DNA from 4 places in the Corallincola holothuriorum genome. Region 3 is predicted to be linked to each of the others. Evidence: predicted binding sites of a transcription regulator. Region 3 holds the regulator's gene; each other region holds the start of a gene.
What was found. Region 3 encodes sigma-54, which starts transcription at its own class of promoters, with help from an activator protein. Its sites were predicted from a motif close to GTTGGCACGNNNNTNGNNT; they were not measured.
Positions count from the first base shown of each region.

Region 1: flhA (flagellar biosynthesis protein FlhA) is a predicted target of sigma-54. The motif match lies at 1,885-1,903, and genes of this name have one in related genera.
Region 2: flgB (flagellar basal body rod protein FlgB) is a predicted target of sigma-54. The motif match lies at 4,392-4,410, and genes of this name have one in related genera.
Region 4: DU002_RS16710 (TorF family putative porin) is a predicted target of sigma-54. The motif match lies at 3,377-3,395, and genes of this name have one in related genera.

Region 1 is NZ_QPID01000013.1:23,069-28,806, reverse strand. Features, by position in the region: gene fliR (flagellar biosynthetic protein FliR) at 1-649, shown strand, start outside; gene flhB (flagellar biosynthesis protein FlhB) at 659-1,789, shown strand; gene flhA (flagellar biosynthesis protein FlhA) at 1,941-4,055, shown strand; gene flhF (flagellar biosynthesis protein FlhF) at 4,083-5,549, shown strand; gene DU002_RS17495 (MinD/ParA family ATP-binding protein) at 5,542-5,738, shown strand, end outside.
Region 2 is NZ_QPID01000013.1:69,648-75,385, reverse strand. Features, by position in the region: gene DU002_RS17750 (LPP20 family lipoprotein) at 1-225, shown strand, start outside; gene DU002_RS17745 (hypothetical protein) at 381-779, shown strand; gene flgN (flagellar protein FlgN) at 806-1,234, opposite strand; gene flgM (flagellar biosynthesis anti-sigma factor FlgM) at 1,257-1,589, opposite strand; gene flgA (flagellar basal body P-ring formation chaperone FlgA) at 1,675-2,367, opposite strand; gene DU002_RS17725 (chemotaxis protein CheV) at 2,489-3,418, shown strand; gene DU002_RS17720 (CheR family methyltransferase) at 3,450-4,280, shown strand; gene flgB (flagellar basal body rod protein FlgB) at 4,436-4,831, shown strand; gene flgC (flagellar basal body rod protein FlgC) at 4,834-5,247, shown strand; gene DU002_RS17705 (flagellar hook assembly protein FlgD) at 5,269-5,738, shown strand, end outside.
Region 3 is NZ_QPID01000005.1:68,402-74,139, forward strand. Features, by position in the region: gene DU002_RS09435 (HPr family phosphocarrier protein) at 1-178, opposite strand, end outside; gene rapZ (RNase adapter RapZ) at 184-1,056, opposite strand; gene ptsN (PTS IIA-like nitrogen regulatory protein PtsN) at 1,053-1,502, opposite strand; gene hpf (ribosome hibernation promoting factor) at 1,511-1,798, opposite strand; gene DU002_RS09455 (RNA polymerase factor sigma-54) at 1,830-3,326, opposite strand; gene lptB (LPS export ABC transporter ATP-binding protein) at 3,416-4,141, opposite strand; gene lptA (lipopolysaccharide transport periplasmic protein LptA) at 4,145-4,675, opposite strand; gene lptC (LPS export ABC transporter periplasmic protein LptC) at 4,665-5,225, opposite strand; gene kdsC (3-deoxy-manno-octulosonate-8-phosphatase KdsC) at 5,222-5,738, opposite strand, start outside.
Region 4 is NZ_QPID01000012.1:8,719-14,456, reverse strand. Features, by position in the region: gene DU002_RS16730 (SPOR domain-containing protein) at 1-1,103, shown strand, start outside; gene DU002_RS16725 (Dam family site-specific DNA-(adenine-N6)-methyltransferase) at 1,096-1,929, shown strand; gene DU002_RS16720 (DUF2970 domain-containing protein) at 1,932-2,105, opposite strand; gene DU002_RS16715 (hypothetical protein) at 2,146-2,469, opposite strand; gene DU002_RS16710 (TorF family putative porin) at 2,627-3,337, opposite strand; gene rpe (ribulose-phosphate 3-epimerase) at 3,627-4,295, shown strand; gene DU002_RS16700 (phosphoglycolate phosphatase) at 4,296-4,997, shown strand; gene trpS (tryptophan--tRNA ligase) at 5,031-5,738, shown strand, end outside.

The sequences.
Region 1 (5,738 bases), on a different contig from region 3:
TTTGTCTGTCGCTGTGACACTGGCCGCCGTGCCCGCGTTGCCAGCTCCTCCACCGATTGACCCGTTTTCTATTCAAGGTGCTCTGGTTACCATGCATCAGGTGATCATTGGTACCTTAACAGGCTTCATCTCGGTGCTAGCGCTGCATACATTTGTGGTCGCCGGTCAGGTGGTGGGGATGCAAACTAGTTTGGGGTTTGCTTCGCTGGTTGATCCTAGTAACGGTCAATCAGTGCCGGTTATTGGTCAGTTTTACCTGATGCTGGCAACATTGCTGTTTTTTGCCATCGATGGCCACCTGTTGATGATCCGCATCATCATTGAAAGCTTCCACACCTTGCCGGTCGGCGCGAATGGTATTGAGGCGCCTCAGTTTGATGCGGTGGCTCGCTGGATGAGTTGGGTATTTGCCGGTGGCTTAGCTTTGGCGTTGAGTGCGCTGGTCGCGCTGTTATTGATTAATTTCTCATTTGGTGTCATGACTCGGGCAGCACCACAGCTGAATATTTTCACCATCGGCTTTCCCGTTACTATGTTGTCAGGGTTGCTTATTATCTGGCTTACCTTGGGTAACTTCGTTGGCCACTTTGAAGCGCAATGGTACCGGGGCGTCGCCCTGATGTGCCAAGTGCTTAATGATCCGTGTTAGAGGCGTCGTATGGCTGAAGATACCGATCAGGAACGTACAGAAGACCCCACACCCCGACGATTACAACAGGCACGAGAAAAAGGCCAGGTTGCTCGCTCTAAGGAGCTTAATACCGCTGCGGTATTGCTGGCATCGGCATTTGGCATGATGATCTTTGGCCAATCGCTGGCCGAAACGCTCGCTAAGGTTATGAAGCGTCTGTTTACGTTGAACCGTGATGAGAGCCATGACGTTAACCAGATGATGAGTGCCTGGCCCGATGCGCTGATGCAACTGCTCTTTCCCATGGGGGGCTTTATTGCCATGTTGTTCGTGGCAACGCTGGCTGGCTCCATTTTGATGGGGGGGATCACCTTTAGTAGTCAAGCGATGGCTCCCAAGTTGAGCAAGATGTCGCCGGCCAAAGGCTTTAAGCGGATGTTTGGGGTGCAAGCGCTGGTGGAGCTGCTGAAGGCGGTGGCGAAATTTGCATTTATTGCCCTGTTTGCATTCTTATTGCTGTCGTTTAAATTCGAAGAGATCCTGCATATCAGTGTCGAGTCTTTTCCTGGCAACATCGCCCATGCAGTAGAGCTGCTGCTGTTCATGTTTATCATTCTCTGCCTTTCGCTGCTGTTTATTGTCGCGATCGATGTGCCGTTTCAGATCTGGAATCACACCAAACAGCTGCGCATGACCAAGCAAGAGGTGCGCGATGAGATGAAAGATGTAGAAGGGCGTCCGGAAGTGAAGGGGCGCGTTCGTCAGATGCAGCGAGAAATTGCTCAACGCCGAATGATGGGTGATGTGCCGAAAGCGGACGTTGTGGTGACTAACCCGACGCACTATTCCGTGGCTTTGAAGTATGATGTGAATGGCGTCAGCGCACCGCGAGTTATCGCAAAAGGTAATGACGAGGTGGCGATGAAGATCCGTGAGATTGCCCGTGAAAAAGAGGTGCCAATAATGGTGGCACCGCCATTGGCTCGGGCAATTTACTACACCACGAAGCTGGGCAAGGAGATCCCGGACGGTCTGTTCGTTGCGGTTGCCCAAGTGCTCGCTTATGTATACCAGTTAAATGAGTACAAGAAGGGCACCGGGAAAAAGCCTACGCCTCTGCCAAAAGAGTTACCTATCCCGGATGAACTAAAGCATTAATGTCGGTCATTCTATTCATCGCTTAATACGCTTTTTCGCCTCCGTGCTGTTTTATTCCTCTTCTATTCTAGCGCTCATCTCTTAATTGACTTCGTGCTGGCCTGACTCTTGCAGAATCAGCCCTAGAGTCAATTTTGTGTCGCAGTGAGTTATGGATCTTAAAGCAACATTAGGCAGTCTGGATTTTCAACGGGTACGTCAGATCCAAGGGATCGGGGCGCCGATTATTGTATTGGCAGCGTTGGCCATGGTTGTGTTGCCGATGCCTGCACTGCTGCTGGATATGCTGTTCTCATTCAATATTGCGCTGGCGTTGGTGGTCTTATTAGTTACCATCTATACGCTGCGGCCGTTAGAGTTCGCCGCTTTCCCTACCGTACTTCTGGTAACTACTTTACTGCGTTTGGCGTTGAACGTTGCTTCAACACGAGTGGTGTTATTGCGTGGTCATGAAGGCCCTGACGCCGCGGGTAATGTGATTGAGGCGTTTGGCTCAGTGGTGATTGGTGGTAACTATGCCGTCGGTCTGGTGGTGTTCGCCATTCTGGTCATTATTAACTTCGTGGTAGTTACTAAAGGTGCAGGGCGTATTTCTGAAGTAAGCGCGCGCTTTACTTTGGATGCGATGCCCGGCAAACAGATGGCTATTGATGCCGACCTGAATGCCGGCTTAATCAGCCAGGATCAGGCAAGAACTCGACGGGATGACATTGCCCGTGAAGCAGACTTTTATGGCTCGATGGATGGTGCCAGTAAGTTCGTTAAAGGTGATGCTGTCGCCGGTATTCTTATTCTATTTATTAACGTGATCGGCGGTTTTATCATCGGTATGGTGCAGCATGATCTGGCGTTTTCTGAAGCGCTAGAGATCTACACCCTGCTGACTATCGGTGACGGTTTGGTGGCGCAGATCCCTGGGCTGCTCCTCTCTATCGGTGCCGCCATTATGGTGACACGTCAAAGCGCCTCGGCAGACATGGGGCAGCAAGTGTTGTCACAGATGTTTGATAACCCGAAAGCGCTGATTATCTCCGCTGGCTTACTGTTCCTGATGGGTATTGTACCTGGCATGCCTCACCTGGCTTTCTTAACACTGGCGTTTGCTGCTGGCGGTATGGCTTACCTGATGCACCGTCGCCGGGCTGCTGCAGCACTTGCGGAAGCCGAGGCGGCAGCCAAAGCTGCCAGCCCAGAACAGCAAGCGGCTGCCGCAGCGGCAGCGCCGAAAGAGTTGGGTTGGGATGATGTTCGCCCAGTGGATATTATTGGTCTGGAAGTGGGTTATCGTCTCATTCCGCTGGTGGATAAAGGCCAAGGTGGTGAGTTACTTAATCGTATTAAGGGCGTGCGTCGTAAGTTGAGTCAAGAACTTGGCTTCCTCGTGCCAGCTGTGCATATTCGGGATAATTTAGATCTGCCGCCAAATACTTATCGCGTGTCATTGATGGGCGTTTCTGTCGGGGAAGCGGAGATCCGTCATGATTGCGAGATGGCCATCAATCCAGGACAAGTGTTTGGTCGTGTCGATGGTATCGACACAAAAGATCCGGCCTTTGGCCTAGAAGCAACCTGGATCTCACCTGATCAGCGTGAGCATGCCCAAACACTCGGATATACCGTGGTTGACGCGGCAACGGTTGTCGCCACACATCTGTCACAAGTGCTGACCAACAATGCCGCAAGCTTACTGGGTCATGAAGAGGTGCAGAATCTATTGGATATTCTCGCGAAAAATTATCCGAAGCTGGTTGAAGGTTTGGTACCTGAAATGTTGCCGTTAGGCCATATCGCCAAGGTGCTGCAAAACCTGCTGAATGAAGGTGTGCCTGTGCGAGATATGCGTAGCATCATCCAGACGCTGAAAGAGTACGCGATGAAGAGTCAAGATCCTGACGTCCTGACTGCGGCTTGTCGAATCTCTCTTCGTCGGATGATCTGCCAAGAAATCAATGGGATAGACGAAGAAATGCCAGTTATCACATTGGCGCCAGAGTTGGAACAGATGTTGCACCAGTCTATGCAGGCCGCCGGAAATGAAGGTGCAGGTATTGAACCTGGGTTGGCCGAGCGGATGCAGGGGGCTTTGATTGAATCAGCCCAGCAGCAAGAATTGGCAGGGCAACCAGCCATCTTACTGACCTCAGGGATCCTTCGCTCAACGCTATCGCGTTTTGTGAAGAATACAATTCCTAGCCTGCGAGTGCTGTCGTATCAGGAGATACCTGACGACAAGCAGATAAAGATTATCTCGTCTATCGGACAGTAGAAGTTGCCTGGCAACGGAGAGTAGGACATGAAGATTAAGCGTTTTTTTGCCAAAGATATGCGCACAGCATTAAACGAAGTTAAAGCAACCTTGGGTGCAGATGCTGTCATCATGTCCAATAAGAAAGTGACCGGTGGTATTGAAATTGTTGCTGCCGTTGATTACGACGCCGCGAAAAAGAAAACTGAAAAAGCAGCGCCGGCGGCAAGCATGGAGGGTGAGCCATCATTCGCCAGCTTACGAAACAAATTGAATCAGGTCGCTCGTCAGCAACCGCCAAAGCCAATTGCTGAAGCGCGTATTCATAAGAAGATGCCAGAACAGGAGCCTGTAGCGGATTCCCTCCAGGCACTGTTATCTCGTCAGAACAAGTCAGCCATGTCGCCAGAGTCATTATCGTCAGCTGATGAGTCAATGCCGCCTATGGGGGCTTCGGCACAACGGCCATTGGCCTCGAGACAAGCGCCGCAGCCCATTGGTCAACGTAACGAATTTGAACGTTCTGCAGCGGCGGCTTCATTGCGACCTCAGTCGCCTTCTCGTGGCAGCAATAATAGTGACATGGAGCAGATGAAAGCTGAGATGGCGCAGCTGCGTAAACTTCTAGAACACCAACTGTCTGGGTTGATGTGGCAAGAAGTTGAGCGTAGAGAGCCAATGCGTGCCATGCTGGTTAAACAGCTTAAAAGCATGGGTTTTGCTGATGAACTGGCAGACCAACTGGCCTGCTATATTCCCGAAGATATGGCCGGGCATGAAGCATGGCCTAAAGTTCAACAGCTGGTCGCCGACCAATTATTGACTAATAATGATGAAATCATGCGTGACGGCGGTATTGTTGCCCTGTTGGGACCAACAGGGGTTGGTAAGACCACGACTATCGCCAAAATCGCTGCGCGTTATGCGATGCAATATGGTGTGGATCAGGTGGCATTAGTTACAACAGATACCTACCGTATTGGTGCTCATGAGCAGCTGTCGACTTACGGTCGTATTCTTGGTTGTCCGGTAAAAGTCGCGAAAGACGCTGATGAGTTAGCGAATGTATTACACCAATTGCGTCACCGCTCATTGGTATTAATAGATACCGCGGGAATGGGACAGCGTGATACTCGTTTGACTGAACAGTTGCAGACATTGATGAGTAATAGTGAGCATCAGATTAAGAACTATTTGGTGTTATCGGCAACGGCTCAGCGACAAGTATTACAAGAAGCCGTTTCTCACTTCCGTCGCATACCGCTGGCAGGTTGTATTTTCACCAAACTTGATGAGTGTTTGAGTTTAGGGGAAATTCTAAGTGTTACAATTCAAAACGCTTTGCCAATCGGGTATCTTACCGATGGACAAAGGGTTCCAGAAGATATTCAGGTCGCAGATCCTGCATATCTTGTGACGAAAGCAACAGAGCTGATGGAAAGTAATAGCCAGGGTGAGGGTTATCTCTGGACAACCGATGCATTCAGTGAGATGAATTCTGAATTATATGATTAATGAGTTTTCCGACCAGGCGAGTGGTTTAAGAAAAATGAAGCGCGCTCAGATGGTAAAAGTAATTGCCGTCACCGGTGGTAAAGGTGGCGTAGGCAAAACGAATGTGTCGATCAATACCGCAGTGGCCATGGCCGAACAGGGAAAGCGGGTATTGGTGCTGGATGCCGATTTAGGCTTGGGTAACGTAGA
Region 2 (5,738 bases), on a different contig from region 3:
TATGGCCAACAAGTGACTGCTGGCAGCAGCATGGGAGGCAGTGAGCTGTCGGAAGATCGTCTGCAAGTAGCTGTTAGTGGTGTTGTGCGCGGAGCTAGGGTTATCAGAACGTACCCATTAGGCGATCTCTATGCTACGGAGCTGGAATTGGACATGGCTGATGTACAGCGTGTCTATCAATCACTTAATCCGCCCCGTCGAATTCACGACGTTCAGTACTATTAGTCTTATCCGTGAAATCGTATCAAGTTTATTTTTTCTTGAGCGGGTATGAAAAATTACCCGCTTCAAAAATCCTGCACTAACCTTTAGATAACTGTTAACTGAACTGGCAGGCTGCTGTAACGCTATCCAGTTTCATCGTCGCGAGGATGACAGCAATGATGAAGCGCCCTGTATATGAATTACTTCCCTATCTTTATTTGTCAGCTGGGTTTATCGGTATCGCCAGTTTTGAGCTTGGTTGGGGGCAAGTGTTTGCCATTTTGTTATTTCTTGGTGGTGCTGATATTTGGATCTTGCGGTCTAATTATCGGCGGAAAGATAATGGCAAGAATCAACGCAGAGTCCATGATCGGATTCGACCGTTTTGGCTCTATGAGGCGTTACCCTTTTTAATTGTGTGTATTAGTGGTGTGGTACTTGCCGCGACCCGCGATTCAGCATTAAGTTGGTTGTTAGTGGCGCCAGTGGGTTACGCATTTTGGCGTGTTGAACAGCGAGTTGAATACCGACAACACGGCTGGATGCAGCTAACGGACAGTCATTCGACTAAATAATCTTGCTAGGCGGCAGGGCGATAAAGTTAAACTTTAAAGCCATGCCCCAGTTTGCCACCGGATTTTGCCTGACCTGTTTGGTCGTAGGTTACCCCTGCTTTTTCATTTCTAACACCTGCCAGCATGCTCTGTAATCGCGCTAATCCTGCCATACTCATTTTTAACGCTTGACCGTTAATCTCATTGAGTTGCTTGCAGGTTTCTAACATCAGTTCGATCTGTTGCCGAGCCTCATTGTGGTTGGCGTTCTCTTTGCTGGCGAGTAAAGGGGCTAGTTGCGCATCGGCTTGTTGCAATGCGGTCAAGTGATGGGTTTTCTGTTGCGAGATGTCGTTGATTTTCTCTATATCGCGGTGCTTTAGAGCCTCAAGCTCCTCTTTTAGCAGCCGTTGCAACGCCTCAAGCTGCTGAACCTGATGATCCAGCAGTTGTTTGATAGGGTCCTGGTTTTCCAAGCGCTTTACTCCTGATTGGTATCTAATTTATACCAAACAGCTCAGACTCCAGTTTTGTCATCGCTTTCGCCAGCTTGTCAGGATCTACTTTGTAGTTCCCCTCACTGATCGCCTTACGCAGTTCCGCGACTTTCTCCTGACTAACAGAAGGTGCTTTAGCCATCGCCTTTTGCGTTTGCGCCAGTTGCTGCGCCTGCGGTGTTATTGAAACCGAATCCTGTGCCTGTTTGGCACTTTGTTCAGGTGCTTTTGCCTGTGTTGTGGCCTGCTGCTGGACGTTTTGCTGTCTCGCTTGCTTATTGGCCACCACATCCTGTGGTCTCCCAGGCACAATCTTATTCAGATCAACCGCCATTTGTGCTTCCTCGTGGGATAAAATCTCGCTATCCCTTTATCGGCAACCACCTGACAAACTTTAATACTAATTTGGTATTTTTTTGTTAGATAGCGACAGTCACTACTCCGACTGCAGACACCTGTGCCTCAAGGGTGTTTCCTGACCGACTGTTTTTAATTCTCACTCGTTCGCCGAGACTGGCATCGCTTAACGCTATACCGTCAGCTCGAATATGAAAAACATCGGACTTCACCACGATTGTAACTGTTTCTCCTTTGCATACAACACAGAGCTGTTGCTCCAAGATGGGAGAGTTGACACGTACCTGACGTTTAAGCTTGGCACCGATCACAGATTCCATCTCAGAAACGACGCTGCCTCTCGTTAACATGTTTTCTTGATAAACTATTTTCAAATGCTGCCGATTAAGCACTGTGCCTTTCGCTAGGCCTATTTTGGCGACGACGACTTGGCGCATCTCTTTAATTTTTACTGGCAGATAGATCCGCCAGGGAGATGAGCCTTTGCAATGCAATTGTACGGTGACATTCCGACTGAGGCGCTGTTTTCCGGGGATCGCCGCTTCGATATCTGAATCGCATAGTGTGTATCGTGAGCGTGCATCTATTTTATTCGCGGTGATATCCCGCTTGATGTTGTCGTCGGGAAACTGAGCTGCAATAAAGGTTTCAGCTAAGTTTTGTAGGCGCTGGTGAGACTCCCATTGTTCATTGGCATGCACAAACTGTGAACTTGTGACAATAAAAAATATTAGAGTTTTAGTTAATCTGTTCATAGGTTTACTATGCTATGTATTGTGTCAGATGAATGAAGGCGTTCCGTCCGTCAAACATCAGTCACGCAAATTTATAAAAGGAGCGCTGCAATAAGCGTGCCTTTAAATGATGGAGTAAGCTATGGCGGGTATTCTAGACACGGTCAATCAGAGGACTCAGTTGGTTGGCCAAAACAGGCTGGAATTGCTGCTTTTTAAACTGACAGGGCGTCAGCGTTTTGGCATTAATGTGTTCAAGGTCAAGGAGGTGCTGCAGTGCCCGCCATTGACTAGCATTCCCCGTTTACACCCCTTTGTTCGAGGCCTTGCTCACATTCGCGGTAAAACCATCTCCGTGATCGATTTAGGCCAAGCGATTGGCGGACGCCCAATTCAGGATCTGTCGAAGTGCTTTATTATCATTGCTGAGTATAATCGCTCGATTCAGGGCTTCTTGGTCGAGTCAGTAGAACGGATCGTCAATATCAACTGGGAAGCGATCTTACCTCCGCCGAAAGGGGCCGGACGTTATAGTTATCTCACAGCTGTGACGGAAATAGAGAACGAACTGGTTGAGATACTTGACGTTGAGAAAATTCTCGATGAAATAGCGCCGACAGATACCGAGGTCAGCGGTGATCTGATTGATCGCACGTTAGCCGATACAATTGCTGGCCGTGCCGTTTTGATTGCTGATGACTCCAGTGTTGCGAGAAATCAGATCAATAGAGCCCTCAGCTCGTTGGGGTTGACCACCAAGCTGGTAAAAGACGGCAAAGAAGCCTTAGATCTTTTGAAAGAAGAGGCTGAATCCGTTGACGATATTAGAGAAAAATATGCTTTGTTGATTTCAGATGTTGAGATGCCCGAAATGGATGGGTATACCTTAACCGCTGAAATTAGAAATAATCCCAAGTTGCAGGGGTTATATGTCATCCTTCATACCTCTTTGAGTGGGGTATTTAATGAAGCCATGGTGAAGAAGGTCGGTGCAGATGACTTTATTCCAAAGTTCAATCCGGATGAACTGGCTGGTGCGGTTACTCAAGCGATAGAGAAGAGTAATAAATAATCATGATAGCTTTCGAGTAGACGGTGTAGACGTGCCACATAAAACAATAGCTGAATCCGAATATAATGAATTTCGGAACTTTTTAGAGCAACAGTGCGGTATCGTACTGGGCGAAAACAAGCAGTATTTGGTAAAAAGCCGCTTGTCACCTTTGATGAATAAGTTCGGTTTGGCATCGATGTCTGAGTTGATCCGTCGCTCGATGCAGCCTAGAGAGCGAGAGCTGCGCGCATCAGTGATTGACGCGATGACAACCAACGAAACCTTGTGGTTTAGAGATACCTATCCTTTTGAACTGTTGAAGAATCGTATTCTGCCTGAATATGCTCGTCATCGTGGCCCCGTCAAAATTTGGTCGGCGGCAAGTTCTTCGGGTCAGGAGCCATACTCTATTGCTATGAGTTTGTTGGAATACCAGCAAAATAAGCCGGGGGCATTACCGGGTGGTGGAAAGATACTTGGGACAGACATATCCAATAGCATGTTGGAGCAGTGTAAGCTCGCCGAATATGACTCTTTGGCGTTGGCTCGCGGTTTGTCTCCAGAAAGAAAGCGTATGTTCTTTGAAGCATCAGGCGACAAAATGCGCTTGAATGCGAAAGTGCGAGGCTTGGTCAGTTTCCGTCACTGTAATTTATTGGATAGTTACGCCTTGTTAGGGCGTTTTGATCTGATTTTTTGTCGTAACGTACTGATTTACTTCTCTCCTGAAGTGAAATCTAAGATATTGAAGCAGTTTGCTGGCGCATTGAACCCGGGAGGACACCTGTTTCTTGGCGCGTCAGAGTCGATCACTGGGCTCAGTGATGATTTTGAGATGATCCGTTGTAATCCGGGGATCGTGTATAAAGTGAAGAAGTAGCCTGGTTACTCCCTCAATCTGCTTATCTTAAAAATGCGCCATGGTTGGCGCATTTTTTGTCTGTCCTATTTGTATTGCTTCTTTTGCCTTTCGTGTAAGCGCCAAAAATTCTTTGGCATGACTATTGCTTTTACAATTTCAGTGGAGGAATCGTTATGGCTATTAGTTTTGATCGCGCATTGGGAATTCATCAGCACACTGTCGGTATCCGTACCCAGCGGGCTGAAGTCTTGGCTAGTAATATCGCCAATGCTGATACCCCTCAATACAAAGCGCAGGATATCGATTTTAAGCAGGCATTAGCTAATGCGCAGACGCGGCAGGGCTTTGCCATGGCAAGTACTAATGAGCGGCATTTTAATGTCAATTTGCCGCCGACCGGCGAGCTTAAGTATCGCGTGCCCAATCAACCTGATACGGGCGACGGAAATACGGTTGATATGCAGGTAGAGCGGAATAACTACCTGCAAAATGCCTTGGAGCATCAAGCCTCGCTGACCTTCTTAGGCAGTAAGTTCCGCGGTCTTACTTCAGCAATTAAAGGAGAATAGGCATGAGTCTGTTTAACGTTCTAGATGTCGCAGGTTCAGGAATGAGTGCTCAGTCTATCCGTCTGAACACCACCGCGAGTAACCTCGCTAACGCTGACAGTGTGTCGAGCAGTATTGATACCACTTACCGTGCGCGACATCCGGTATTTGCAGCGCAGTTTGACAGCGCCATGCGCGACCAGAGTGCTGTTCCGGTTGAGGTGAAAGGGATCGTCGAAAGTGATAAGCCACTGATTCGACAATATGATCCTGAGCACCCGATGGCGGATGAACAGGGGTATATCTTTAAGCCTAACGTTAATACCGTTGAAGAGATGGCGGACATGATGTCGGCTTCTCGAAGTTATCAAACCAATGTTCAGATCGCTGATGCGGCAAAGCAGATGCTTAATCGTACGCTTCAGCTCGGCAAGTAAGTCGGGTAAGGAGAGCTAATTGTGAGTGAGATAAGCGGAAGCAGCAATTATATCGATCAGTTGAGTTGGCAAGAGCCGCAAACGGAAATCAGTGATCAACCGAAAGACACCATGTTGTCGCAGGAAGATTTCTTTCAGCTTTTGACCCAGCAGCTGGCGTATCAAGATCCGTTTAAACCGGTTGAGAACGCTGAGATGGTGGCGCAGATGAGCTCGTTTACAACGGCGGAAGGCATCGGTCAACTAAATGAACAGATGACAGGTTTGAACTCCATTATGAGTTCGAGCCAAGCACTACAAGCTTCATCTTTGGTGGGCCAAAAGGTATTGGTACCGACAGGCTATAGCCATAAGACGGATACCACAGGCATTGATGGTGTCGTGAGTTTATCTGCGCCAACAAATAACGTCACCGTTCGCATCGAAGACACCACAGGGCAGGTGGTGCATTCCATTACGATGGGGGCAAAGGAGGCTGGAAATGCCCGCTT
Region 3 (5,738 bases):
TACAGGTTTCCATCATCAGCAGTCCCATGACACTGGCGGCGGAAGCGGATTTTCCTTGATGCTCAATCATCACTTCGGCATCAAATTTGTTGACCAGCATGACTAACTTGGTTGCTGCGCGGGCATGCAAACCCAGTTTGTTTTTTATCAGTAGTTTCTTTTCAATGCGTTGTGTCATAAAGACTAATGACCTAGTTCTCGGTGACGGATCTGAATTTCGTTACGTAACTCTTTGAACTGTTTTGCCAATGTTTCGGCAATGAACACAGAACGGTGTTGTCCACCGGTGCAACCGATAGCGACGGTTACATAGCTTCGATTGTTCAGTTCCAGATGTGGCAACCAGGTATTGAGTAAGTTGTTTATCTGCCAGATGAATTTGGCCACGATAGGTTGGCGGCTAAAAAACTGCTCAACAGGGGCATCTAATCCGGTCATGGGGCGTAGTTCTGGTTCCCAATGGGGGTTGGGCAAGAATCGTGCATCAAACACATAATCAGCGTCTTGCGGAATACCGTATTTAAAGCCAAAGGACTCAAATACTAAAACCAGATGGCGATCAGCATTGCCTAGTAACCGTTCTCGCACCAGATCGCTGAGCTGATGTATCGACAACTGAGAGCTGTCTATCTGAAGATCGGCACGGGAGATAAGCGGTTCAAGTAAGCGCTGCTCTGCTTCAATCGCTTGCTCCAGAGATACACCATGTTTGGAGAGTGGGTGGAGCCGTCGAGTTTCGCTAAAGCGCTGGATCAATGCACTTTGCTGCGCATCCATAAACAGAACCGTACAGCGGCATTGCTGACATAAAAGGTCGAGAATTGTTTCCAGCGTATGAGGGTCTTCGGGCAGGTTTCTGACGTCAATGCTGACGGCGATATCGCTATAGTGCCCACTTACTTGAGCAACCAGTGTCGGTAGCATGGCTACCGGCAGGTTGTCGACACAGTAGTGACCTAAATCCTCCAATACGCGAAGCGCAACACTTTTGCCTGAGCCTGAGCGGCCACTGACAATCGTTAGTTTGGGTTTTGCGGCCACGTCAGTGCTGGTCATGAATCGGTGATAATTTCGTATAATTGTTGATCGTTAGCGGCACAACGGAGCTGTTTGAGGACTTGTTTATCTGACAATTTGGCGGCGATAGCCGACAAGGTCTTCAGATGTTCCTGACAACTCTGTTCTGGAACCAAGAGGGCGAAAATCAGATCCACCGGTTTGTTATCAATTGCATCAAAGGCGATAGGCTCATCGCACTGCAATAACACGGCGACTGCTTTATTGGCGTTAGTGATCCTACCGTGGGGAATGGCAATGCCGTTACCTATACCGGTACTGCCTTTCTTTTCACGTTCTAGAATACTTTCGAAAATGGCTTTGTGGCCATGTTCTGGCAAGTGTTTGGCTGCCAATTCACTGGCCATTTCTAATATTCGTTTCTTACTTGAACCATGGACTGCACTTCGGGTGCAGTCCAGGCTAAGTATGGATGATATATCCATAGACATCTCTAGTGAGCATTTAGCTTTTCTTTGTGTTTTATTACTTGCCGATCGAGTTTATCGATCAACGAGTCAATAGCTGCATACATATCACGATGCTCTGCATTCGCAAAGATCTCTCCACCATTTAGGTGCAGTGTGGCTTCGGCTTTTTGGGTTAATTTCTCAACATTGAGGATCACGTGGACATTGTTGATGTGGTCAAAGTGGCGCTCTAATTTACTAAATTTTCCGTCGACATACTCTCGCAGAGAGTCTGTTACTTCTACATGATGGCCGGTAAGATTGATTTGCATAGACCTCATCCTTATTTAGTTTTATTGCCTGCTATAGCAGGCTTTTTCGCTGATTTGACGGTGGAATAGACAAGGATTCCCGATACTTCGCAATGGTTCTCCGCGCTATCTGAATTCCCTGATCTGCCAGTAGGTCAGCAATCTTGCTATCTGACAAAGGCTTATTAGGGATTTCTGCCGCCACAAGTTTCTTGATTAACGCTCTAATTGCCGTTGAAGAACATTCTCCGCCACTTTCAGTACTGACATGACTGGAGAAGAAATACTTGAGTTCGAAAATACCCCGCGGGGTATGCATATATTTTTGTGTGGTTACCCGAGAGATGGTGGACTCGTGCATATCAACCGCTAAGGCAATATCATTGAGTACCATTGGCTTCATCGCTTCATCGCCGTACTCAAAGAAGTCGCGTTGGAACTGTACGATACAGTTGGCGACCTTGAGTAGGGTGTCGTTACGACTTTCCAGACTTTTGATGAACCACTTCGCTTCCTGCAGATGAGAGCGTATATATTGACTGTCAGTAGTGTTCTTTACCGTCCGGCTCATCGCTGCGTATTGCTGATTTACTTTCAGCTTGGGTACCGAGTCAGGGTTTAGCTCAACCACCCAACGTCCAGCTTTTTTCATTACCGACACATCGGGGATTACATATTGCTCATCACCGCTGATCACTGCGCTGCCGGGGCGCGGATTCAACGACTGGATCACCCGCAGAACTTCACGTAGCTGGTCTTCTTTCAGTTTGGTCTTGCGCATCAATTGGCGATAATCCCGGCTGGCTAGCAGGTCAATATACTGACCAATAACCTGGCGGCACTCTTTTAGCCAAGGTGTCTCTTTGGCAAACTGATTGAGTTGTACCAGCAGGCACTCCTGCAATGTGCGGGCACCTACGCCAATAGGGTCGAACAGTTGTACTCGCTTAATGACCGCTTCTATTTCATCAAGTTCGATATCTTCCTGCCCTAAAGAAGCAAGAATATCGTCGGCGGTGACCGTCAGGTAACCCGATTCATCAATCCCATCGATTATCGATGTCGCAATGGCTCTGTCGACATCTGTGAACGGGGTTAATTGCATCTGCCATTCCAGATGATCTTGCAACGACTCTGTGGTTTCGCCTTGATAGGTAAAGTCGGCGTCATCACTGAACGAGGAACCTGAAACGGGCGCTGCTGAAAGGTGGTCATCCCAGGTTGTATCGGTAGGCAGTTCTTCATTGATTTGTTGTTGGTTGAGCGCCTCAGATGTTTCCATGGCTGCATCTTCGCGCTCTTCCGACTGATTATTTTCAGCATTAGCCGTGGTTTGTTCCAGCTTGTCAGTCGCGGTATGGCTTTCACCATTAACTTGCTCACTGGTTTCTTCCGCTTCGTTTTGCTCGAGTAGCGGATTATTATCCAGCGCTTCTTGGATCTCTTGCTGAAGGTCGAGCGTCGACAATTGCAATAGCCGGATTGCTTGCTGCAATTGCGGCGTCATGGTGAGTTGCTGACCTAAACGTAACTGTAATGACGGTTTCATCTACTTCCGTGACATTTAAAATAATGCTGTTGCTGTCATCGTTAATCGGCACTCAAAAGAGCCCGATGTATCAACGCTGGTTACTTACACTATAGCCGGAATTGTTCCCCGAGATATACGTCTCGTACCTTTTGGTCGGCTAACACTTGTTCCGGTTTTCCTTCGGCGATTAACTCTCCGTGGCTAACGATATAAGCATATTCGCACACATCGAGTGTTTCTCGCACGTTATGATCAGTGATCAATACACCGAGACCACGGTCTCTTAGGTGTTGAATAATCTTTTTTATATCTGTGACTGAGATAGGGTCTACGCCAGCGAAAGGCTCATCCAGCAGCACGAACCTAGGTTCCACAGCCAGCGCTCTGGCTATCTCTACTCGACGGCGTTCACCACCTGACAGTGACATACCTAAGCTATCTCTTATGTGAGTGATGCTAAACTCTTCTAGCAGATGTTCCAAGGTTTCCGTGCGCTGTAACCGGCTTAACTCTGGACGGGTTTGCAGTACTGCCATGATGTTGTCAGCGACACTGAGTTTACGAAAGATGGAGGACTCCTGTGGCAGGTAACCGATCCCCTTGCGCGCTCTGATATGCATGGGTGAAAGGGTCACATCTTCATCGTCAATCGTGATGCGCCCTTTATCGTTGGGTACCAGTCCAACCACCATATAGAAGGTGGTTGTTTTACCGGCCCCATTCGGTCCCAATAAGCCAACTATTTGGCCATCATTCAGCGCTAAAGAGACATTCTTAACTACCTGTCTATCTTTGTAGCTCTTGGCTAATTGACTGGCTTTCAATGTCGCCATGGTTTATTCCTTACTTTCGCCGAGCTGTTGTTGCAGCTGTTCGGGGAGAAAAATGGTTGTCACGCGATCATCTTTATCTGTGCCACTTTCTGCGACCATTTTTTGTTTGGCGATATCGTAATGAATAGTTTCGCCTTTCACGACGCTGTCTTGCTGCGTCAGTACCGCTGCACCAGTTAATTGGATAGTGTTATCTGCTAATCGGTAACGGATCTCTGCAGCTTCGGCATGCATTTTTTGACCACTTTCCAAGACCTGACTGAACTTCGCTGGTTTACCGACTGCGATGAGCACCTCTTTTCCTGCGCCCGCGGATTGCTCAACCTGCAAAGTGTCGGCAAAGATCTGTAATGTGCCTTGATTTACCGTGACGTCGTCAAAGAAGGAAATAATGCCTTTTTGAATATCGATACTTTGGCGTTTTGCATCCACGCGGACTTCTTTATTAAAGTCACTTTCAACGGCGCTTAGGGAAGCCGATGTGGTCAGCAATAAGCCGACTAAGCTGAAGGTGAATCTATTTTTAAGGTTCATAGGTCGCTTTTACATCATTTAGCACTTCGATGTGCTCTTGTTCGACGTTGCCCTTTAATCCAACTCCATCGAGTCGGTAGCCAGGCCCTTTTACTGTGACTGGTTGATCACTGCTGACATCATTGGTTGTCAGGTCTATGTCAACATAATCTGTCAGTAAGGTATTGGTTTGATTCTGTGCTGTTAGCATGGTGATCACAACATCTTCTGATAAACGCAGTAGGTTGTTTTGCTCTAATTCACCATGGCTTGCGTTTAAGGTCCAACCAGAACGCTTACCGCTTGGGTAGACGACTAACTTGGGCGCATCAAATTGCGTGAGAGTCATCGAACCATTGTAATACTTCATGTTGCTGGCCCAGATTTGATTCTCTAGCTGACCCTCTTGGTTGTAAATCCTGCTGCGCAGTGTTTTGGCCGTATAGTCAGGCCGCTGTTGTCCCTGATTCTCCGCATTAATATCGATCTCGGACTTTAGCAAACTCTGATAGTAGTAGAGCCCTATGGCAGCCCCAAACAGTATGACGGTAAAAAGAATAACCCGGTTCATATGCTCAAACCTTGGCTTGTCTCTAATTTGTCTTGTGCTTGCAAAATTAGATCGCACACCTCTCTCACTGCTCCTCGTCCACCGGGGATCACGGTTTTATAGTGGCTAAAGCGATGGAGCATGGGGTGAGCATCTTGCACGCTGATGGCGAGTCCGACCTGTTGCATCACCGGGGCATCAACCAGATCATCGCCAATATAAGCGCACTGCTCTGGCGTTAAGTTGGTCGTGGTAAGAAGGCTGGAGAATGCTTGCACTTTGTTATCTTGGCCTTGGAAAATATGAGCAACACCCAAAGCGGTCATGCGCTGTTCAACGATATTCGATTGTCTACCTGTGATGACGGCAACCGCGACGTCTGAGGATTGCAGTGCTTTAATGCCATACCCATCTCGAGTGTGGAAAGCTTTCAGTTCTTCGCCATCGTTGCCAAGATAAATTCGGCCATCGGAGAACACGCCGTCAACATCGCAAATCAGTAGTCGAATTCGCGCTGCTTTTGCCAAGATGTCG
Region 4 (5,738 bases), on a different contig from region 3:
AATTATCGGTGATTGGCTCCATAGATAGCTCAGCTAACCTGTCACTGGCCGGTTTGGTTGGTGATGGCGTCGTAGAGGTGGCTATGCCACCTTTGCCGATGGAGGAACGCCGCCATTTTCTATCTGAATTACTCGCGGCAGAGCCATCTATGCTGCTCAACAACGAAGCGATTGAACGTCATCTTGCATTAGCAAAATCACCTGCCGCCGTTATGGCGCTGGCAACAAAAATTAAGGGAGGCGGTGTGAAGAAAACAGCATTTCCGTGGCAACATGCAGTGCTAGCGGGGTTGGTCACTGCGCTGCTTATCGCTTTGTTGTTGTGGGAATTCCAGCCATCTCCCGACGATGCTTCTCCACGCGTTGAACCTCGCCCTGTAACTGAACGGCTACCTGACGATGAAAAGCTATCTGATCAGGCAATTGGAGAAGAGGTCGTAAAAGCGCCTTCTGTACCGGCAGAGAACCCGATATTGCGTGCCGATGAGTTACTGCCTGCTGAATTGACCGAACCGCCAGTGGAAATTGAAGCTGCGCCGCCAAGTGGTCAAAATGTGGTAATCGAGATCCCCGATGAGCTGCTGATTGAGGCTGAACAGCAGAACCTGCTGCCAGTATCTCCTTCCGTCTCGCCGATCTCGACCGAGGAAAGCGATGGCGATGAGTCAGGTGCAGAGGAGACCGACCCTGCCACAGTGATTCCTGAGGCGAGCTTGGATGTCACCCCTGAGACAGATGAAAAAAAGTTCGTAGCTTTGCCGGTGACGCAAGAAGATGCGGAAGTTCGCCAGCGCATATCTGCGTGGCCAACAGCGCATTACACACTGCAACTAGGTGTATTTTCTGACGAAGCCGTTCTTGCACGTTTTTACCAGCGAGCAGAAATTGCGCTACTGAAGGATGATATTCTCGAGTACATTGTGACCAAGAAGGGGCTGCCTCGTCATGTGCTTATCTTGGGGAACTTTGCTACTCGTGCAGAAGCTACGGCATACCTGCAAGCGTCTTCGGCAGATCTGCGCGCCTTAAAGCCTTGGACAAAAAGTGTTGCAGCTGTGCAAGCGGATATAACAGAAGCGCAGGGGGCTGTGCGTAGTGAGTAGTAAAGTGCGTGCTTTCCTAAAGTGGGCGGGCGGAAAGTATGGGTTAGTTGAAGAGATCAATCGGCGCTTACCCTCAGGTGATACCTTAGTAGAACCTTTTGTAGGTGCTGGTTCGGTATTTATTAACTCTGATTATAAAAATTACCGATTAAACGATATTAATCCTGATCTGATTGGTCTTTATCAGCTCCTAGCTGATCAGGGAGATAGGTTTATTGCTGCGGTGAAACCGCTATTTTCAGAGCAGCATAATACGCCAGAAGCTTACTATCATTGGCGACAAGTGTTTAATCAGAGTGCTGATCCTGAATTGCGTTCGCGACTCTTCCTCTACTTGAATCGTCACGGCTATAACGGGCTCTGTCGTTACAATAAGAAAGGTGCTTTCAATGTGCCTTTTGGTCGTTATAAGCGCCCATACTTTCCAGAAAAAGAGATGGCATTTTTTGCTGAGAAAGCGAAACGAGCCACGTTTACCTGTATGCCTTTCGCCGAGGTGATGCGGGCTACCGGGCCAGGCGATGTCGTGTACTGCGATCCTCCCTATTGGCCACTTAGCCCCACTGCCAGCTTTACCTCCTATCATGGTGCTGGATTCAATCGCGCCGAGCAGGAGTCTTTGGCGCTGGTAGCACAAGAGGTCTCCTCAAAAAACGGGGTGCCCGTATTAATTAGTAACCATGAGGTAACCGAGACGCGAGCACTTTATGCTCCTGCTAATTTAGATATAGTCCGTGTTAAGCGTACTATCAGTCGTAATGGGTCAGGGCGGCAAAAGGTAAGTGAGTTGCTTGCTTTTTACGAAGGGCGGTTAGTCGCGGAATAGGCTTATTTATCTAGTACCCAGCTAACGACAGCTATCAGCGTTAGCACCAGCATTAATGCCATAACGATGCCAGCAATGATAAATGGCACCGGATTGTGGTACTGAAAATCTTGTTTTCTCGCCGCTTCACTCTGCACGCCAAAGAAAGCCGATACTACCGCTCTTATGGCTCGCAACGGGTGAACTGATATCTTCTTCGGGAGTTGCAATTCAACCCTAGCTCTGGGGTTCTTTCGGCGAGATAGGCTTATCAGTAGTATTCGAACGGGATAGGAGTTCAAGCAGATCGATGAAGTGATATTCTGCCGAACGACTATCGCCAGCTAACCATGCCCACCAGCTTTCATTTGATGCTTTGTTTTGCAATGAGCAGCGGTTTGCAGGGTGGCTGACCGGAAGGCTGGCGTCAAAAGTAATGCTCTCTGCTTCGCAGGAACATGCGTCACCCAGGCTTGTACTAGTGGGCCACTGATGGAAAGCAACAATAGAGCTTAAAACTACGGTTGCTGCACTTGATAAAAAGATCTTCGAACGAATCATTTCACTGCCTCCCTGACAGAGATACAAACAAATATACCACTGCTAATAAAGGGAAACTATGCTTGGAGTGTTAAATAAAGGTTAAATTTTGAGCGGTGTATGCTGTGACAAGAAATAACGCCGCCGGATGGCGGCGTTTATGTTACGGCTGTTGTTCTTACAGATCGAAGTCAACAGCGTAAGAAACAGCAACTTTAACATCGTCTAAGTTGCCGCCGTCGATGTCAGTTTTAGAAACCAACAGACCGAAGCCGCCTTTAGACAAGCTTACGCTGTAATCGGTATAGCTGTCGCCAAACCAATCTTCTGCAGAATCACCGCTGAAGTTACCTACGTGTAGGCCAAGCTCTAAGCCTTCTGAAATTTCAAAAGCGGCGTCAGCATAGACGTAAACCCAGTCATCATCCTGGCCGTCGCTGAATGCGTCATCGCCAGAGTTAACCAGTGTTGCTGCACCTACGGTGAAGTAAGAATAGCTAACAGAACCATATACCTCGCCTAAGTCGATTTCAGCGCTGTCGTCTGGGTATGCATAGTAGATGTAACCTACGTCATAACCGAAGTCACCAACTGCTCCTGCGTAGCCGAAGTAGAAGTCTGCTTCGTAAGATGCGTCGAGTCCGGTTACTTCATCACCACCAAAATCTACGTTTGATGCCCATGTACCTACATAGATACCTGAAGAATGTTCATAGTCGATGCCACCCTGTACGGCTGCGCCGTCATCAGTTTGGGTCACACCACGCCATAAGTAGTTGCTAGTTACGCTAGCGTTGGCTGACAAGCCTTCGATGGCGTATGCGTTAGTAGAAGCGAGTGCTGCAACACCCAAAACTGAGCTGATAGCTAAAGAAAGTGCTTTTTTCATTTTAGTATTTTCCTGGGTTTGGAATTATCGCTGTGGTTAAAGCGATCATCGTGCCAGTTTTTTTAAGGCTATGAAAAGTAATGGTTAATATGGTTTTTGGCCTTGGTGCCGCGGGAAGGGATATCAATTTTTGTAACATCATGGTGCATTAGTTTTACAAAACATTTATCAGTGCATTATTTTGGTGCGGCGCTTTAATTGAGTGCATCCTTCGCGAAAACTGGAGCTGAAAAACTGCCTACTTTTTAGTACACTGCGTCTCTCTTAATAGCTCGGCGAGAAACCACTCATGCAACCTTATCTACTTGCTCCCTCTATCTTATCTGCAGATTTGGCCCGTTTAGGTGAAGAGGTCACCCATGTGCTTGAGGCGGGGGCGGACGTTGTGCATTTTGATGTGATGGATAATCATTACGTGCCGAATCTCACTTTCGGCCCGATGATTTGCCAGGCATTGCGAAACTATGGCGTGACTGCGCCAATCGATGTGCATTTGATGGTGTCACCGGTAGATGAGCTGATCGAACAGTTTGCCGATGCGGGTGCGAGTATGATTAGCTTTCATCCGGAGGCGAGCCAGCATGTCGATCGTTCGTTGCAACTGATCCGAGACAAGGGTTGTAAGGCCGGGTTGGTGTTGAATCCGGCAACGCCATTGCAGGTGTTGGACTATGTATGGGACCGTTTGGACTTTATCTTATTGATGTCAGTTAACCCTGGATTTGGCGGGCAGGCATTTATTCCTGCAACGCTGGCTAAGATCGAAGCGGTGAAACAGCAGATAGAGCAGCGTGGCCTGAATATTCGTTTAGCTGTCGATGGTGGCGTGAAACAGGACAATATTGTCGAGATCGCCAAAGCTGGCGCAGATATGTTTATTGCGGGTTCAGCCATTTTTGGCCAAGGTGACTATAACGAGGTGGTCGGCCAATTCCGTCAGAAGTTGGCCACCGTTTAAATGCCGTCGTCCTTTCGTCAGATCCGTGCCATTGCATTTGATCTCGATGGTACGCTGCTGCACAGCGCACCGGACCTGCACTATGCGGTTAACCAGATGCTGATTGAACTTGGCCGTGAACCGGTGTCACTAGGACAGGTAACGGGCTGGATCGGGAATGGTATTGAAGTCCTTGTGCAGCGTGCGCTCAGCCGTAGTTTCAATGTTGATACTCGCTTGGAGCCAGAACTTGTTGAGCAGGCGTTGGGCTTGTTTAAGCTGTTTTATGCCAACGCACTACACCGCTTTAGCTCGCTATATCCTGATGTAGAAGCCGTGTTGATGGCGTTGAAAGCGGCAGGCATGAAACTGGCTATTGTTACTAATAAAGCGACTGAGTTTACCTTACCGTTAGTCCAACAGTTCGGCTTGTCAGGTTTGATTGACTTGGTGGTCTGTGGTGACACGCTGCCACAGAAAAAACCGAGTCCCGATCAGTTGCTATATTGTGCCGAGCATTTTGATATCTCCGCCACTGAGTTACTGATGGTGGGAGATTCTAGGAATGATATTCAAGCCGCAAAAGCAGCCTTGAGCCCGAGTATTGGCTTGACCTATGGCTACAACTACGGGGAAGATATCGCTCTTTGCAACCCGGACCGGGTACTTAATCAACTAGCGGAGCTCTCGGCGCTGTTATTATCTGTGCCTGAATCCGTGTAACTAATTTTTCAAAGCATTTGCAGGAACATTCACATGTCTAAACCCATCGTCCTTAGCGGCGCGCAGCCTTCCGGCGGTCTTACCATTGGTAACTATTTTGGCGCCATACGTAACTGGATTAAGTTACAGCAGGATCATGAGTGCTTATTCATGCTGGTGGATCTGCATGCGATCACGGTCCGCCAAGAGCCAGCGCTGCTGCGCGAGCGTACTTTTGATGGTATGGCGTTGTATCTCGCTTGTGGTTTAGATCCACAACAGAGCAGCGTGTTTGTCCAGTCACATGTGCCAGAGCATGCTCAGTTAGCTTGGATATTGAACTGTTATACGCAGATGGGTGAACTGAATCGAATGACTCAGTTTAAAGATAAGTCGCAGAAAAATGTCAACAATATCAATGTGGGCTTGTTTGGTTATCCGGTATTGATGGCGGCAGATGTATTACTGTATCAAGCCAATAAAGTACCTGTGGGCAATGACCAAAAACAGCATCTAGAGCTGACTCGCGATATCGCGACCCGTTTTAACAATCTTCATGGCGATACTTTTGTCGTACCGGACCCCTTTATCCCCGAAGTGGGGGCTCGGATCATGAGCCTGCAGGAGCCAGAGAAGAAGATGTCAAAATCAGATGATAACCCGAATAATTTTGTCTTGATGTTAGAGGAACCAAAGAAGATCGAGAAGAAGATTAAACGGGCGATGACCGATTCTGATGAGCAGGCGCGGATCTATTTCGAT